DNA from 4 places in the Amycolatopsis sp. NPDC048633 genome. Region 2 is predicted to be linked to each of the others. Evidence: riboswitches for the same ligand, from Rfam matches in the RefSeq annotation. Region 2 holds a riboswitch; each other region holds the start of a gene.
What was found. A riboswitch is a leader RNA that binds a small molecule or an ion and turns the genes downstream of it on or off. The one in region 2 is predicted to bind cobalamin.
Positions count from the first base shown of each region.

Region 1: linked by a shared signal. The riboswitch ahead of AB0C38_RS11430 (hypothetical protein) and the one ahead of metE (5-methyltetrahydropteroyltriglutamate--homocysteine S-methyltransferase) in region 2 are both predicted to bind cobalamin.
Region 3: linked by a shared signal. The riboswitch ahead of AB0C38_RS11365 (CoA-acylating methylmalonate-semialdehyde dehydrogenase) and the one ahead of metE (5-methyltetrahydropteroyltriglutamate--homocysteine S-methyltransferase) in region 2 are both predicted to bind cobalamin.
Region 4: linked by a shared signal. The riboswitch ahead of AB0C38_RS08450 (hypothetical protein) and the one ahead of metE (5-methyltetrahydropteroyltriglutamate--homocysteine S-methyltransferase) in region 2 are both predicted to bind cobalamin.

Region 1 is NZ_JBEZHS010000004.1:144,813-149,016, forward strand. It holds gene AB0C38_RS11430 (hypothetical protein) at 1-1,717, opposite strand, end outside; adenosylcobalamin (AdoCbl) riboswitch at 1,777-1,924, opposite strand; gene AB0C38_RS11435 (hypothetical protein) at 2,056-2,493, opposite strand; cobalamin riboswitch at 2,526-2,590, shown strand; gene AB0C38_RS11440 (CbtB-domain containing protein) at 2,652-2,864, shown strand; gene AB0C38_RS11445 (CbtA family protein) at 2,890-3,738, shown strand; gene AB0C38_RS11450 ((2Fe-2S)-binding protein) at 3,735-4,204, shown strand, end outside.
Region 2 is NZ_JBEZHS010000007.1:94,694-98,897, reverse strand. It holds gene metE (5-methyltetrahydropteroyltriglutamate--homocysteine S-methyltransferase) at 1-1,713, opposite strand, end outside; cobalamin riboswitch at 1,811-2,013, opposite strand; gene AB0C38_RS16065 (alpha/beta hydrolase) at 2,017-2,925, opposite strand; gene AB0C38_RS16060 (ribonucleotide-diphosphate reductase subunit beta) at 3,015-4,088, opposite strand; gene AB0C38_RS16055 (ribonucleoside-diphosphate reductase subunit alpha) at 4,103-4,204, opposite strand, start outside.
Region 3 is NZ_JBEZHS010000004.1:128,140-132,343, forward strand. It holds gene AB0C38_RS11355 (short-chain fatty acyl-CoA regulator family protein) at 1-397, shown strand, start outside; gene AB0C38_RS11360 (hypothetical protein) at 934-1,308, opposite strand; cobalamin riboswitch at 1,983-2,168, shown strand; gene AB0C38_RS11365 (CoA-acylating methylmalonate-semialdehyde dehydrogenase) at 2,315-3,814, shown strand; gene AB0C38_RS11370 (acyl-CoA dehydrogenase family protein) at 3,818-4,204, shown strand, end outside.
Region 4 is NZ_JBEZHS010000002.1:412,495-416,698, forward strand. It holds gene AB0C38_RS08430 (hypothetical protein) at 12-236, shown strand; gene AB0C38_RS08435 (hypothetical protein) at 259-816, shown strand; gene AB0C38_RS08440 (dihydrofolate reductase) at 831-1,400, opposite strand; gene AB0C38_RS08445 (TetR family transcriptional regulator) at 1,483-2,055, shown strand; adenosylcobalamin (AdoCbl) riboswitch at 2,122-2,267, shown strand; gene AB0C38_RS08450 (hypothetical protein) at 2,381-4,204, shown strand, end outside.

The DNA of each region.
Region 1 (4,204 bases), on a different contig from region 2:
GGGCGGTGACCGGCGCGAGGTCGTCCAGGGCCTGCCCACCGGTTTCGAGGAACCGCGCGATGGTCTGCAGCTTGGAGAGGGGCTCGGCGTAGGAGGCTGCGGCCGTTTCGTAGGGAGCGCCGTGCGCGTAAGCCTTGATCGAGTCCGGGTTCAGCAGGAACCGCGAGGCGCGGGCCACGGCGTCCGGCTGCTGCCCCAGGGTGCGCAGGGCGAGCACGAGGTCGGCGGTGAGGTCGTAGTCGACGAACGTCTTGCCGTCCTGGCTGACCTCGACGTGGTCGCCGTCCACCAGCCGCCCGGCGAGGTAGCCGCCGAGCCGGTCGGCCGGGGTCGGCCCGGCGACCTGCGCGGGCGCGTCGGCGGGCGTCACCACGGTGCCGCGCGGCGAACCGGGCCGCACCGCCGGGGTGCCGGCCTTCTTGCTGACCGTCGGAGTCGCGGCAGGGCTGCCCGTCGCCGGAGGCTTTTCGCCGGGCGGCGGCGGTGGCGGCGGAAGGCAGCCTGGGTCAGGCTGCTTCGCGACGGGGGCGCGTCGCAGGGTGAGGTCGCGGAACCCGACCTGGGACAGGCCGAGCGAGGCCTGGGCACTCGCGCGGATCCAGGTGTCGAGCCCGCCGATCCCGTTCGTTCGCGCCGCTTGGTACTCGGCCGGGGTGTAGGCGATCGCGCCGAGCTGGTCCGCGAGCGGGGTGCCCGCATCGGCCGCCGTCACCTGCGCGGACTTGAGGAACGCCGTCCCCGAGGTCATCGCTGCATCCACGCACCCGGCGTCCGCGAGGGCCTGCAGGATCAGGCCGGTGCTGTTGGTGTTGGCCGCCTCGGTGCCGACGCCGCCACCCCAGCCACCCGTCGCGGTCTGGTGCGCTTTCAGCCACTTGACGGCCTTGGTGATGGGTGCATCGAGGTCTGCCGCCCCGGCGTCGCGGGCGGCGATCATCGCCGAAAGCGCGATACCGGTGGTGTCGCCGTCCGGCGACGACTGGTCGAACGGCTTGCCCTCGTCACAGGTCGAGATCTTGTGGCCGTCCGGCGTGACCTGGTCACCGGTCTCGGTCGTCGGGACGAGTCCGAAGAAGATCCGGAAGTAGCCGTCGGAGCACTGCTGCTTCAGCATCGTGTCGATCGCGAGCCGGTCGGTCAGGCCGGCGCCGGCCAGCCCGATCACGGCCAGGGCCTGGCCGAACATGTTGGCGTTGTTGCTGACGAAGTCCTTGAAGTCGGGGTTCTTCGAGTAGTCGCTGACCCGGCCCTTGTCCACGCCCGAGCGGGCGATCGTGCCCAGGGTCTCGGCGACCATGTCGTGCCCGCCGAAGTTGCGCGGATCTCGCCCGGCGATCTCCGCCGCGACCAGCACCTTCGCCGCGGCACCGCCGGTGATGATCGCGTCGTAACCCTGGCCCGGGACCAGGCCGTCCCACGTGTAGTAGTCGGTCGCGTGATGGTCGTCGTCGAGGTATTTCACGATCGGCGAGGCCAGGGCGCCGTCGCCCGAGGCGTACATCGCGACCAGGGTGTCGATCATCAGTCCGTGGTCAGGCAGGTCACCGCCGAGCGGGTTCTGCAGGGTTCCCTCGGGCGAGAGCTGCGCGGCGAGCCACGTCGAAGTGGGTTTCGAAGCAGCGACATCACCGGCGAACGCCGGGGTCACCGAGCCCACGGCGAACACGACGATGGCGGACGCCAAGGCCGCGACGGGCCTGAACCGCTTGCCGGCCACCTGATCTTTCCTCTCCCCAGACGCCGGCGCGCACCGCGAGAGAGACCGGCCCCAAGGCCGGGCGTCACTCACTGCTTACGCGACAGCGGTTCGACAACACCTGCCCGAGGCGGTAACCCGACTCGTCACCCAGAGGTGACCTACGGTTGCGCGACAGCGCCGGACTTCGACCGGCTTCCCCTGCCACGGGCAGAAAAATCATGAAGTTGTACTGGCCAAACGAAACGACAGTAACACCTGGTCAGCCGGACGGGAACGGCAAATCTCACGTCGGCTTGACATCTGGGGTGTCGTCAGGGTCCGTCGATCCGTTTCGGTGATCCGCCCCACAGGGCAATTCAGCCCGTCGGTCCCGCCCGCCGGTTGCCCCGCCCGGACCGGGCGCCGTCTCGCACCGACTGAGCGGCACGACCCGCCAGCAGGACCGCCAGCGCGTGCTTCGGACAACATGCGCCGTCACCGGGCTCCGATCGATCACAGCCCGGCATCTCCTCCACCTGGTGATCCAGGAGATCCAGCAGCTCCACGGCCGTCTGCAACTGCCGCTTGAGCGAACCCACCTGGTGCATTTTCGCTCCGAGCTGACGGCGGCTCGCGTCCAGCTGGGCGTAGACCTCCGGCTCGAGCACGATCACCTCGGCCCCTTTGAACGTCATCCGGCGCGGCGCCGGACCCGTCACCATGATCGACCTGTCTCGTCCGGCAAAAAGAACATCTGGCCCCTTCCAGACAATCTGACCGCTGACCAGGCAATTGACGCTGCTCGCGTCCGGCACGTACCGTCATCCCCGCGTGACGGTTTCCCGAAGCCGGTGAGAATCCGGCGCGGTCGCGCCACTGTGTGCCCATCGTGCCTGAGATGGGCGAGTCAGGTCGAGGAACCGTCACCCGCCCCAGCGAACGAGGGACGCGAACATCCCCGAAGGAGGCCCTGGTGACCAGCATTCCCGCCGACTCAGGCTCGACCCCGGTCGTTCTGCCGGTGTCCAAAGCCGTGCTGTGGCTCGGCTTGACCGTGCTCGCCGCGTTGCTGATCTACTACTTCATCGGCATCGACCAGGGCGCCACGTCCCTGTTCGGCGACGACACGCACGTGCACGAGTTCGTCCACGACGCGCGCCACTTCCTCGGTTTCCCCTGCCACTGAGCGCCCTCGGAACGGACAACCGGATATGGAAAAGAAACTCGTCCTGCGCGGAATCCTCGTCGGCGCACTCGGCGGTCTGCTCGCGTTCGTGTTCGCACGGATCTTCGCCGAACCCCTGATCCAGTCGGCGATCGACTACGAATCGGGCCGCGGCGAAGCCGAAGCGGCACTCAACCAGGCCGCCGGGCTGCCCGTCGAATCCGAGGGCCCGGAAGTCTTCAGCCGCGCGATCCAGGCCAACCTCGGCATCGGGATCGGGATGATCCTGTTCGGCGTCGCGATGGGCGCGCTGTTCTCTGTCGTCTACACGGTCTCGCTCGGCCGCACCGGCCGCGTCCGCCCGCGAGTGCTCGCCTTGCTCGTCGCGGCCGCCGGGTTCCTCGCGCTGTACCTGGTTCCGTTCCTGAAGTACCCGGCGAACCCGCCGTCGATCGGGCACCCGGAGACCATCGGCGCCCGCGGTGGCCTGTACCTGACCATGGTCGCGGCCTCGATCCTGTTCCTCACCGGCGCGGTCCGGCTGGGCAAGCGCCTGAGCGCCCGCCTCGGCACGTGGAACGCGACGCTCGTCGCGGCCGCGGCATTCGTTGTCGTCATGGGCGTGCTGATGGCGGTCCTGCCGCCGCTCGGGCACCTCGCGGCGAACGTCAACGAGTACGGCAGCCAGGGCACGGAAACCCCGCTGCCGCTGAAGAACCCGGCCGGGCAGATCGTGTACCCGGGTTTCCCCGCGGACACGCTGTTCGACTTCCGCCTCTACTCAGTGCTGGCCCAGCTGATCCTCTGGGCGACGATCGGCCTGGCGTTCGGGCCGCTCGCCGAGCGCGTGCTTTCCGGTGCGTCGCGGCGGGAGCAGGCGCCGGCCGACGCGTGACCGCCCTGCTCACCGACCTCGGCCCGTTCTTCGCCGTCGAGACCCATCCGGCGGGCGCCACCCCGCAAGCCCCGTGGCGTCCGCTGGACGAGCTCGTGCAAGGCGGTCCCGTTCTCCGCGACCGCGTCGACCGCGTTCGACACTTGCTCGCGGCGGGACGTCCCGATGACGCGGTCGAGCTACGGGTGGCGGCATCGGTTACCCACCTCGGAATCGTCGCGCGGCTCTTCTCCCCGGCATTCGCGTACGCGCTCGAGACGGGCGCGGTCCTCGACCTCGCCGACACGTGGTGGCAGCCGGTCGACGGCGGTGCGGTCCCGCTCTCAATCCGGGACTCGGCCACCGACCGCGCCGGGAACATCGCTGTTCTCCTCGTCGAGCAGGTAATCGACGGCGTGATCCGGATGATCGGCGAAGCGGCCGCTAAGTTCTCGCTATCGGAACAGATCCTCTGGGGCAATGTGGC
Region 2 (4,204 bases):
CGCCAGCGCCACCTGCCGCGCCGTCTCGCCGAGGGGCTGGTCGTCGCGGACGAACGACCACGCCAGGATCGTCACCGGGCCCGTCAGCATGCCCTTGACCGGCTTCGCGGTCAGGCTCTGGGCGTACCGCGCCCACTCGACCGTCATCGGCGCCGGCCGCGAGACGTCGCCGTAGAGGATCGGCGGGCGGACGCAGCGGGAGCCGTAGGACTGCACCCAGCCGTGCGCGGTCGCCGCGAAACCGGTCAGCTGCTCGGCGAAGTACTGCACCATGTCGTTGCGCTCCGGCTCGCCGTGCACGAGGACGTCGAGGCCCAGCTCCTCCTGCAGCCGGACGACCCGCTGCACCTCCGAACGCATCGCGGCGGCGTAGCCCGCGTCGTCGAGCGTGCCCGCGCGGTGCGCCGCCCGCGCCTTGCGGACCTCCAGGGTCTGCGGGAACGAGCCGATCGTCGTGGTCGGCAGCGGCGGGAGACCCAGCGCGGCCTGCTGAGCCGCTGCCCGCTCCGCATACGGCGCCCGGGCGACGTCCGGAAGCGCGGCCAGCCGGGCGCGGACGCCGGAGTCGGCCAGTTCGGCCGCCGAGGCGCGATCGGCGACGGCGGCACGCGCGCCGGCCAGGTCCGCGTCCTCCCCGCGCAGGGCGCGACCGAGCAGCACGACCTCGTCGACCTTCTGCCGCGCGAACGAGAGCCACCCCGCGAGCCGCGGGTGCAGGTCCTCCCGCGCGACGTCGTAGGGCACGTGCAGCAGCGAGCACGACGTCGACACGCTGACCGACTTCGCGACGCCGAGCAGGGTCGCGGCCCGGCTCAGCGCGCGCTGCGGGTCGGTCCGCCAGACGTTGCGCCCGTCGACGACCCCGGCCAGCACCTCCTTGTCCCGCAACGCCGGTTCGGCGGCGACTGCGTCCACAAAGGACTCGTCGGTGACCAGGTCGACGGCCAGCGCGTCGATGGGGGAGCGGGCCAGCGCGCCGAGGCCGCGGCCGAGTCCGCCGAAGTACCCGGCGACCAGCAGCTTCGGCCGGGCGGCCGCCTTGCCGAGCCAGTGGTACGCGCGGATCAGCGCGTTCAGCTCGGCCTCGGTGCGGTCGGCGGCGAACGCGGGCTCGTCGAGCTGCACCCACTCGACACCTTCGTCGTGCAGCCGCGCCAGCAGTTCGGCGTAGCGGGGGAGCAGGGTGTCGAGCAGGTCCAAGGGGCGGAACCCGTCGGTGCCCTTGCTCAGCAGCAGGAACGTCACCGGCCCGACCAGCACCGGCCGCGTCTCGATGCCGAGCGCACGAGCTTCCCGGTATTCGTCGAGGGGCTTGGTCCCGGCGAGGGTGAACTCGGTGTCCGGCCCCAGTTCGGGGACGATGTAGTGGTAGTTGGTGTCGAACCATTTGGTCATCTCGAGCGCCGGCGCGTCCTGGACGCCCCGAGCGGCGGCGAAGTACGTGTCGAGCGGCGAAAGACCGGGCCGAGCGGGCAGCGCGCCGAACAGCTCGGCGGTGTCGAGCACCTGGTCGTAGTGCGAGAACGTGTTGGACGGGACCGAGTCCAGCCCGGCGTCCCGCAGTTCCAGCCAGGTCCGCTGACGCAGTTCGCGGCCGACGGCCAGCAAGGCGGCTTCGTCGATCTTGCCCGCCCAATAGCGTTCCAGAGCGCGCTTGAGCTCCCGGTCCGGGCCGATCCGGGGGTAGCCCAGCACAGTGGTGCCGATGGTCACAGCTCTCTCCTCGCGAGCTAGTCCGAAGAGTCCGGACGCGCGCGAAGGCGAGCGTTTCGGTCGTGCCCATCCCGCGAGGCCCGGACTCGCGCACGCCGTCGGCGCACGCACCACGGGCAGGTCTTCGGACTCGTGGGCGCACTGCGCAGTCCTACCGGCCGTCGCTTCCCAAGCTCGCGCTCAGTGCTTCTTGACGGCTTTCGTTCCCACTCACCGCTGCGGGGCAGTCCCGGATTCGCGCCGGGTTCCCTGTTGCCTCCCCGGGGCGAACCCCGGGGAACCAGTGGCGAGTCCGAGTCTAGGTCACTTGTCCAGGTTGACGGTGAAGAAGTCGGTGAGCTTGCCGACAGCGAGATCGACGTACTCGCGCTTGTCGTAGAGGTCGACGTGGCTGGCGCCCTCGATCCAGTGGATCTCCGCGGGGCCGGTGGCGCGCCGGTGGGCTTCCAGGCCCATCCAGGCGGTGACGGCGCGCTCGCCGAGGACCTGCAGGATCGGGCGCGGGCCGATCAGCGGGACGGCGTGGAAGACGTCACTCGAAGCCATCTTGTCGACGCTATCCCAGGTGAGGAACTTCGCCGAGCGTTCGTGGTAGCCGCGGGGGCCGCAATAGTACTCCCAGCCTTCGATGCCGTGCTCGCCACCGAGCGCACCGGCCTGTGCGGCGGTCTCGGGGAACAGGGTCAGCACGCCGGGGTCTTCGCCGCGGGCGGCGGTCGTCCGGGCCTGGGCGGCGGTGTCGAGCAGGCCCTGGAAGACGGCCGGGTCCTGGGTGCCGTCGGCGCCGTAGCGGAACTGGCGGGCGGGTTCGGCGGTGCACACGGTCGCGACGGCCTTGACCCGGTGGTCACCGCCGGTGGCGGCGAGCGAGTAGCCGCCGGAGGCGCAGATGCCCAGCAGGCCGATCCGGCCGGCGTCGACCTCGGGCCGGGTGGTGAGGAAGGAGACGGCGGCCTTGAAGTCCTCGATCCGCTGGGCGGGATCCTCCAGGCCGCGCGGCAGGCCGCCGGACTCGCCCTGGTATGCGGCGTCGAAGGCGAGGGTCACGAAACCCTGCTCGGCCAGCAGACTTGCGTAGGTGCCGGAGGTCTGTTCCTTGACGCCGGTGCCAGGGTGGCCGACCACGAGGGCCCGGCCGTCGGCGTCGTCGGGAACGTAGAGGTGCGCGGCTATGTCGAGGCCGGCGCTGGTGAAGGTGACGGTGGTGGTCATGGCTCCACCATCGACCCGCGATGTGCCCGGGAAAAGCGGCGGGTTCCTGCCTGGGAAGAATCGTTCCCAGGCAGGAACCCGGAGGGAGATCAGTCCCAGTCGAGCGCGCCGCCTGACTGGTACTCGATGACGCGGGTCTCGAAGAAGTTCTTCTCCTTCTTCAGGTCCATCGCCTCGGACATCCACGGAAACGGGTTCTCGGTCTCGCCGAAGATCGGCTGGAGGCCGATCTGCTGCGCGCGCCGGTCGGTGATGAAGTGCATGTACTGCTCGCACAGCTGCGCCGACAGGCCGAGCATGCCGCGCGGCATGGTGTCGCGTGCGTACGCGACCTCCAGCTCGCACGCGTCCTTGAGCATCCCGCGGACCTCTTCCTGGAACTCGGGCGTCCACAGGTGCGGGTTCTCGATCTTGATCTGGTTGATGCAGTCGATGCCGAAGTTCAGGTGGATCGACTCGTCGCGCAGGATGTACTGGTACTGCTCGGCGATGCCGACCATCTTGTTGCGGCGGCCGAGCGAGAGGATCTGCGCGAAGCCGGTGTAGAACCACATGCCTTCGAAGATCACGTAGAACGCGACGAGGTCACGCAGGAACGCCGTGTCGGCCTCCGGCGTCCCGGTCTCGAAGTCCGGGTCCTCCAGGTGCTGCGTGTACTTCAGCGCCCACGCGTCCTTGTCCGAAATGGACGGGACCTCGCGGTACATGTTGAACAGCTCGCCCTCGACCAGGCCGAGGCTCTCGCAGATGTACTGGAAGGTGTGCGTGTGCACGGCCTCCTCGAACGCCTGGCGCAGCAGGTACTGGCGGCACTCGGGGTTCGTGATCTGCCGGTACACCGCGAGCACGATGTTGTTGGCCACCAAGGACTCCGCGGTCGCGAAGAAGCCCAGGTTGCGCTTGAGCATCTGCCGCTCGTCCTCGGTGAGGCCGTCCTTCGACTTCCACAGCGCGATGTCGGCCTGCATGGCGACCTCGGTCGGCATCCAGTGGTTGTTGCAGCCGGCCAGGTACTTCTCCCAGGCCCAGGTGTACTTCATCGGCAGCAGCTGGTTGACGTCGGCGCGCGCGTTGATCATGCGCTTGTCGTCGACGTTGATCCGGGCGGCCCCGACCTCGATCTCACCGAGGCCGGTGGCGCCGGTCGTCTCCACGTTGGTCATGTCTCAGGGGTTCCTTACTGGCAGGCTTCGCAGTCGGGGTCGTCGATGCGGCAGGCGGCGCCTTCGGTGGCGACGAAGTCGACGTCGGTCTTCGGCAGCTCCTGGGACTCCGGCTT
Region 3 (4,204 bases), on a different contig from region 2:
CGGGTTCCACTTCTCCCGCGTCGGCGGTTCATGTCCACTGTGGATCGTCTATGAGGCGTTCAGCTCACCGGGCCGGATCGTCACGCAGGTCGCCGAGCTGCCGGACGGCAAGAAGTACTTCTGGCTCGCGCGGACGGTGAACCGCACCGTCGGCGGCCACGGCGACCCGGGCAAGACGTTCGCGATCGGCCTGGGCTGCGAACTGCGGCACGCCCGCCGGCTGATCTACTCCGACGGCCTCGCGCTCGGCGCGGACGCGGCGGTGACGCCGATCGGGATGGGCTGCAAGGTGTGCGAGCGGCCGGCGTGCCCGCAGCGGGCGTTCCCCGCCATCGGCAAGACCCTGCGAGTGGACGAGCACAGCAGCAGCCTGCTCCCCTACCCACCGCTCGAGTGAGACCCGAGCACAGTCGACATAGTAGGACCTCCTATATCAACTTCCCGCGATGATTCCCCTGTGGAAGACCGCGTGCGGCAAAAGCTTCGTGCTCAAAACGTTCGAACGCGACCCGCATGGTCGCGATGCCCGACGCCGAGCTGAACCCGATTCTCGACGCCTCATCGGCGCCAGCTACGACTCCGCGGACGGGCGCTGCGTCGCCATCTCCGTCGCCGTCCCGGTGGCGAAGCCACCGCGGAACTGGTCGTCGGCGGCCGTGATCTCACCGTGTCCGGTCACGAAAATGGCTTCTTCCTCGACAGATGCCTGTAAGACCGCGTCACCCCGGACATACGGCGCGTTCGTGACCCACGCCGGGTTCAGCGGAAGTCGCGAGTCGCACCATCCGCAACATCGGCGAAGGTCAGGCCACTCCAGAAATACGCAGCAGCTACACGTTTGCGGAGTTCGTACCAGGCGAGGACGAGTACGGCCCGGACAAGTGCGGTGGCGCCACGCTGGGCGAGGGCGCCGCCACACCGTCCGAACTGCGGTCAGGGCAGGTTGAACCACGCGGAGACCGGATCACCCGTGCGCTTCCACGTGACTCCGAAGCGCACGACCGGGTTGCTCGCGGTACCCGGGATCACCGCGCTGCACCCAGAGTCGCTGCCGTTGGCGTCGTCGACGTACCAGCTCACCCCGTTGCGCAGGACGTAGGTGGTGCGGAACCCATAGCCGTCGCTCTTGGTGTCGCAGGCATAGACCCGCGTGCGGTTGTCGGTGACACCGCCGTAGCCGCACCGGCCGTTGCAGTTGTTGATCGAGCCAATGTAGTCCTGTGCCGATGCCGCGGGCGCGACGGCCACCGCCGCACCGATCGCCAGCAGCACCGCAGCCGGGCCGACCCACATCCTGGTCTTCCGCATGGTCCCCTCCTCCTTCGATCACGGCCCCGGTCGGAGTCCGCGTCCGAACACGTGCCGAGATCGACGACGGTTTAGCCGGATGTCGGCCGTGTCCAAGCTGTGATCATCTGGCAAGCAGCGCCGAGCACGCAGTGGCTCATTCGAAACTGGACGGTCAGGGCGGATTGCCCTTTCGGGAGAATGTCAGGGCTGACGTGGTGTTCCAGGTCCGCGCGCGAAGCCTGTGCGAGTGTATGAAACTGTCGGCATCTCTCTGTTTCAAGAAGTTTGCGCGCAATACAGCCCGGTTCGCGTCTTTACTGGATGATCTTCCGCTGCTCAGCTGCGCAGACCTGTACACCGTCAGCGATGGGACCGGATCCAGGTAAGCGAGGGGCTCGCTTCAGGAGATTCGGGCTGATTCACGTTCGCTGAGGTTGGTGGACGGCGGTGTGCCCCGCGCATCCGGGCAGAGCGGTGCCGACCGAGAATCCTACGGCGCCGCCGTACCCCGGCGCCCGTGTGGGCGACTCGGACACCGCTGTCCAGCTCGTGCTCGAACTCGGCCATCCGACCTCCCGAGCAAGGGTACTGAGGCGCCGACGCTATCGACACACTCGCCACCGCGCCATCCGGAGTCGGACGAAACCGGACCCGCCTCTATCCGGGTGAGACCCCGGGCACAGTCGACATAGTAGGACTACCTACTTTATGGTGTCCTCAGGTCTGCGGTGCAGGGAAGCCGGTGCGAATCCGGCGCGGTCCCGCCACTGTGACCGGGGAGCGACGCCCCACCTGAGTTGGCCACTGGCGCAAGCCGGGAAGGCCGGGGCGGCGTGGATCCGGGAGCCAGGATACCGGCCGCAGGCATTCGTGTTCGTCCACGAGGATGGAGCTGAACGCATGCGGATTCTTCCTGCCTGCGCGAAAACCGGCGACCCGCCGCGGTAGTTCAGCCTGCCCGAAATCCCGGCCACGACCCGTGCGCCCGGGCAGTCCGTCCTGCGCTACTCGCGAAAGGCGTGCCATGACCACCGAACTCACCCACTTCGTCGGCGGCAAACCGGTTCCCGGCACCTCGGGCCGTTACGCCGACGTCTTCGACCCCAGCACCGGCGCCGTCCAGGCCCGGGTCCCCCTCGCTTCCGCCGACGAGGTCGCCGAGGCGGTCGGCGTCGCGGCCGACGCCCAACGAGAGTGGGCGCGCTGGAACCCGCAGCGCCGCGCCCGCGTGCTGATGAAGTTCGTCGACCTCGTCCGGTCCGAAGAGGACAGTCTCGCCCGGCTGCTGTCGTCCGAGCACGGCAAGACCGTCGCCGACGCGCGCGGCGACATCCAGCGCGGTCTCGAGGTCGTCGAGTTCGCCATCGGCATCCCGCACCTGCTCAAGGGCGAGTTCAGCGACTCCGCCGGCACTGGCATCGACGTCTACTCGATGCGCCAGCCCCTCGGCGTCGTCGCCGGGATCACGCCGTTCAACTTCCCCGCGATGATTCCCCTGTGGAAGGCCGCGCCCGCCATCGCCTGCGGCAACAGCTTCGTGCTCAAACCGTCCGAACGCGACCCCTCGGTGCCGCTGCGGCTGGCCGAGCTGTTCCTCGAAGCGGGCCTGCCGCCAGGGGTGTTCCAGGTGGTCAACGGCGACAAGGAAGCCGTCGACGCGCTGCTCACCGACCCCCGCGTCGAGGCGGTCGGGTTCGTCGGGTCGTCGTCGATCGCCGAGTACATCTACACGACCGCGGCCGCGCACGGGAAGCGCGCGCAGTGCTTCGGCGGCGCGAAGAACCACATGATCGTCATGCCCGACGCCGACCTCAACCAGGTCGTCGACGCCCTCATCGGCGCCGGCTACGGCTCCGCGGGCGAGCGCTGCATGGCCATCTCCGTCGCCGTCCCGGTCGGCGAAGCCACCGCCGACGCGCTGGTCGAGAAGCTCACCGAACGCGTGAAGACGCTGAAGGTCGGCGCCTCGCTCGACGAGAACGCCGACTTCGGGCCCCTCGTCACCGCCGAAGCCGTCCAGCGGGTCCGCGACTACATCGACGTCGGCCTCGCCGAAGGCGCGGAACTGGTAGTCGACGGCCGCGACCTCACCGTCCCCGGGCACGAGAACGGCTTCTTCCTCGGCGGCTGCCTCTTCGACCGCGTCACCGCGGACATGCGGATCTACCGCGAGGAGATCTTCGGCCCGGTCCTGTCGATCGTGCGCGCGGCCGACTACGAGGAGGCGCTGCGCCTGCCGAGCGAGCACGAGTACGGCAACGGCGTCGCGATCTACACCCGCGACGGCGACACCGCCCGCGACTTCACCGCCCGCGTCAACACCGGCATGGTCGGCGTCAACGTGCCGATCCCGGTCCCGATCGCCTACCACACCTTCGGCGGCTGGAAGCGCTCCGGCTTCGGCGACCTCAACCAGCACGGCCCCGACTCCATCCGGTTCTACACCAAGACCAAGACCGTCACCTCCCGCTGGACGTCCGGGATCAAGGAAGACGCCTCCTTCGTCATCCCGACGATGGACTGAGCCATGCGACTCACCGACGAACAACGCGCGCTGCGCGAGACGGCCGCGGACTTCGCGGCCGAACACCTGGCGCCCCACGCGGTCGAATGGGACCAGGCCAAGCACTTCCCCGTCGACGTCCTGCGCAAGGCCGCGCAACTCGGTCTCGGCGGGCTGTACCTGCCCGAGGACGTCGGCGGTTCGGCACTCGGCCGCCTAGACGGGGTGCTGGTGTTCGAAGCGCTGGCGACCGGCTGCCCGTCGATCGCCGCGTACGTCTCGATCCACAACATGGTCGCCACCATGATCGACCGGTTCGGCGACGACGCCCAGCGGTACCGGTACCTGCCGCGGATGTCCACGATGGACGCTCTCGGCAGCTACTGCCTCACCGAGCCCGACGCCGGCTCG
Region 4 (4,204 bases), on a different contig from region 2:
CCGCCGCGGGCGTGCGCAGCGACGGCGACGGCGCTCTCGCGCACGGCGCCGAATCGTCCTCTTTGGACGGTGACGCGCTGGTGAGTCCCGACGTCGACGGCAAGAAGTCCGCGCTGCGCTGCCCCAGCCGCGACCCGGGCTGCCGTCACCACCGTGCCCACCTACTCCGCCGCGGCACCGCCGCACCCGCGCCGCGGACGTATTCTCCTTACGGCAGGCGGGTGATCGTCTGCTGACCCGAACCGATCGGACGCGGGCATGACCGGATACGGCCGGGACCGGGAACGCCGGCGGCGCACCCGCACGCTGCTCGCCGCCGGTTACCTCACGGCGTTGACGGCGCTGCTGGGCCTCAAGACCGGCTGGGTCCCGGCGGCGGCCGGCCTGCTCGGCCTCCTCGCGCTGGTGTACCTGGTGTTCTCGTTGATCGCGTGGCGGGACGCCCGCGCGGAGCGCCGACGACGCGCCGCGGGGGAGCCGCCGTCGTGGTCGGCTCAGCTGCCGGTGCAGGTCGCCCAGCTCCTCGGCGCCAAGGCGCCCGGCCGCCACGCCCGCCGCGCCGACGAGGTGGGCGAACTGCTGGGCCGGCTGTCCCTCCGAGACGGCGAACTGTGCTGGGAGCCGAGAAAAGCCGACCGCGAGCGTGGCGTCGGCCCGCTGACGTTCGACCGGTCGTGGACAGCGGAGGTCGTCCCGCTTCGGGGCCCGGCAAGCCAAGGCTGCCTGACGCTTACGTCCCCCGACGGCACAGCGGTGGACCTCTGGGTCCGCCACCCGGCCGACCTCCGCCAAGCCTTGACGGCGCTCGTCCGCTAGCTGGAGCTCGAACCTCAGGCCGGGTGGTAGGTGGTGACCGTGCCGCCGTGGCTGAACGTCCGGGTCTCCACCGGGGTGAACGGCCGCGGCCGGAACGGGCCGGTGAACGCCGGAAGGCCATAGCCCGCGACGACCGGGTAGCGCTTGAACACCAGTTCGTCGATCTCCGGCAGCAGTTCGCCCGCGAGCCGCGCGCCGCCGCAGAGCCAGATGTCCTCGCCGGGCTCCTCCTTGAGCCGGCGGACCGTGGCCACGGGGTCGGTGACCACCTTGAGCGCGGGGTCGGCGAGCTCCCCGAGCGTCGTCGACGCCACGTACTGCCGCAGGTGTGCGTAGGGGCTGGCGACACCGGCGTCGAGGGCCGGCTGGTAGGTGCCGCGACCCATGAACACGGTGTCGAACCGCCTGTTCGGCGCGCCGTCGAGGCCGATGTGCGGCCGGATGTGGCTCGGCATCGTCTCCGGGAACTCCGCCCGGAGGTACTCGACCATGTCCGGCGCCTCCGGGTAGAAGTCGACCTCGCCACCCGGCCCGGTGATGAACCCGTCGATCGAGACGGCGACGTAGTAGACGAGCTTGCGCATGCGACCCCCAGAATAACTTGATCTGTAGTACTTTACCTGTAGTGGTTAGACGGTAGCACTACAAGCGGAGTGGTTACAAGTGATGGCGCGACGCAACCCGGAACGACGGGCGGCCCTGCTCGACGCGGCGATCGAGGTCCTGGCGGCGGAAGGCGCGCGCGGGCTGACGTTCCGCGCGGTGGACCAGCGGGCCGCGGTGCCCACCGGCACCGCCTCCAACTACTTCGCCGGTCGCGAGGAGATCCTCACCGGCGCGGGGGAGCGCGTCTACGAACGGCTGGTGCCGGACGAGGCGACGCTGGCCGCCCCGTTCGACGGCCCGCGCGACCGCGCCCGCCTCGTCGAGCTGATGCACGAGTTGGTCGAGCGCGTGGCGGCGTTCCCGACGGGGTTCTTGGCCCTGCTGGAGCTGCGCCTGGAGGCGGCCCGCCGGCCGGAGCTGCGGGAGGTGCTGACGACGCGGATCCGCGCGGACCTCGACTTCAACGTGGAAAACCACCTGAAGACCGGCCTGCCGGGCGACGCGACGACGGTCAAGCTGCTGTGGCTGGCCCTGAACTGGCTGATCATCGAGCGGCTGACCTTGCCCGGCCTGCTCGACCCGGACGAGAGCACCGATCTCGTCGAGGCGCTCGTCGAACGGCTCACTGCGTAGTCGACGTGAGTTTGCCGTTCCCGTCCGGCTGAGCAGGTGTTACTGTCCGTCTGTTTGACCAGTACAACCTCATGATTTTCTGCCCGTGGCAGGGGAAGCCGGTCGAAGTCCGGCACTGTCGCGCAACCGTGGGTCACCTTGGGTGACGAGTCGGATTACCTCCTCGGGCAGGTGTTGTCGAACCGCTGTCGCGTAAACAGCGAGTGGACGCCCGGCCGTCGTGGCCGGTCTCTTCTCGGGGTGCGCGCCGGCGTCTGGGGAGAGGAAGGACCACTTGGCCGGCCCGCGCTTCGCCGCTTTGGTGTCCGCTGTCTTGATCGTTGCCGTGGGCTCGTCGACCCCGGCTTTCGCCGGCGAACTCGCGGCCTCGAAACCCACGTCGCAGTGGCTTTCTGCGCAGCTCTCGCCCGAGGGAACCCTGCAGAACCCGCTGGGCGGGGACCTGCCCGACCACGGCCTGATGATCGACACCCTGTTCGCGATGTACGCCTCCGGTGACGGAGCCTTGGCCGCACCGATCGTCGAGTACCTCGATCACCACGCCACCGACTACTACACCTGGGACGGCCTCGTCCCGGGACAGGGCTACGACGCGATCATCACCGGCGGCGCCGCGGCGAAGGTGCTGGTCGCCGCGGAAATCGCGGGACGCGATCCACGGGCGTTCGGCGGGCACGACATGGTCGCCGAAACCCTGGGCACGATCGCGCGCTCCGGCGTCGACAAGGGCCGGGTCAGCGACTACTCGAAGAACCCGGACTTCAAGGACTTCGTCAGCAACAACGCCAACATGTTCGGCCAGGCCCTGGCCGTGATCGGGCTGGCCGGCGTGGGCCTGACCGATCGGCTCGCGATCGACACGATGTTGAAGCAGCAGTGCTCGGAGGGCTACTTCCGGATCTTCTTCGGCCTCATCCCCACCACCGAGACCGGTGACCAGGTGACCCCCGACGGCCACAAGATCTCGACCTGCGACGAGGGCAAGCCGTTCGACCAGTCGGCGCCGGACGGCGACACCACCGGCATCGCGCTCTCGGCCATGCTCGCCGCGCGGGACGCCGGTGCGGCGAACCTCGAGGGGCCCATCACCAAGACCGTGAGGTGGCTGAAGGCGCACCAGACCGCGAGCGGCGGCTGGGGCGGCGGGGTCGGCACCGAAGCGCCCAACACCAACAGCACCGGCTTGATCGTGCAGGCGCTCGCCGACGCCGGATGCGTGGACGCCGCGATGGCCTCGGGGACCGCGTTTCTCAAGTCCGCCCAGGCGACGGCGGCCGACTCGGGCAACCGGCTCGGCGATCAGCTCGGCGCCATCGCCTACACCCCGGCCGAATACGAAGCGGCGCGCACGAACGGGATCGGCAGCCTCGACACCTGGATCCGCGCGAGCGCGCAGGCCTCGCTCGGCCTGGCCCAGGTCGGCTTCCACGACCTCACGCTGGGACACGCCGGAGCGCAGGGGCCACCGGACCCCGGCTGTCTTCCGCCACCGCCACCGCCCGGCGAAAAGCCCCCGGCGACGGGCAGTCCCGCCGTGAAGCCGCCGGTCAGCCAGAAGGCCGGCACCCCCGCGCTGCGGCCGGGTTCGCCGCGCGGCACCGTGGTGACGCCCGCCGGCGCGCCGGCGCAGGTCGCCGGGCCGACGCCGGCCGACCGGCTCGGCGGCTACCTCGCCGGGCAGCTCGTCGACAGCGACCACGTCGAGGTCAGCCAGGACGGCAAAACGTTCGTCGACTACGACCTCACCGCCGACCTCGTGCTCGCCCTGCGCACGCTGGGACAGCAGCCGGACGCGGTGGCCCGCGCGTCGCGGTTCCTGCTGAACCCGGACTCGATCAAGGCCTACGCCCACGGCGCGCCCTACGAATCCGGTGCGGCGTCGTATGCCGAGCCGTTGGCGAAGCTGCAGACCATCGCGCAGTTCCTGGCCGCGGGCGGGCAGGCTCCGGACGACCTCGCGCCGGTCACCGCCCAGCTGACCCAGGACCTCACCGCCCTGCGCACCCCGGCCGGCGAGTTCACCGACACCGGCGAATTCGCCGACGGAACACGATCCCTCCAGCGCCACGCGTGGGCGACCTTGGCGACAACCGCGGGTTCCGACCTCGCCGCCGCGAAGGCCGCGACCGGGGTGCTGGTCGCGCACCAG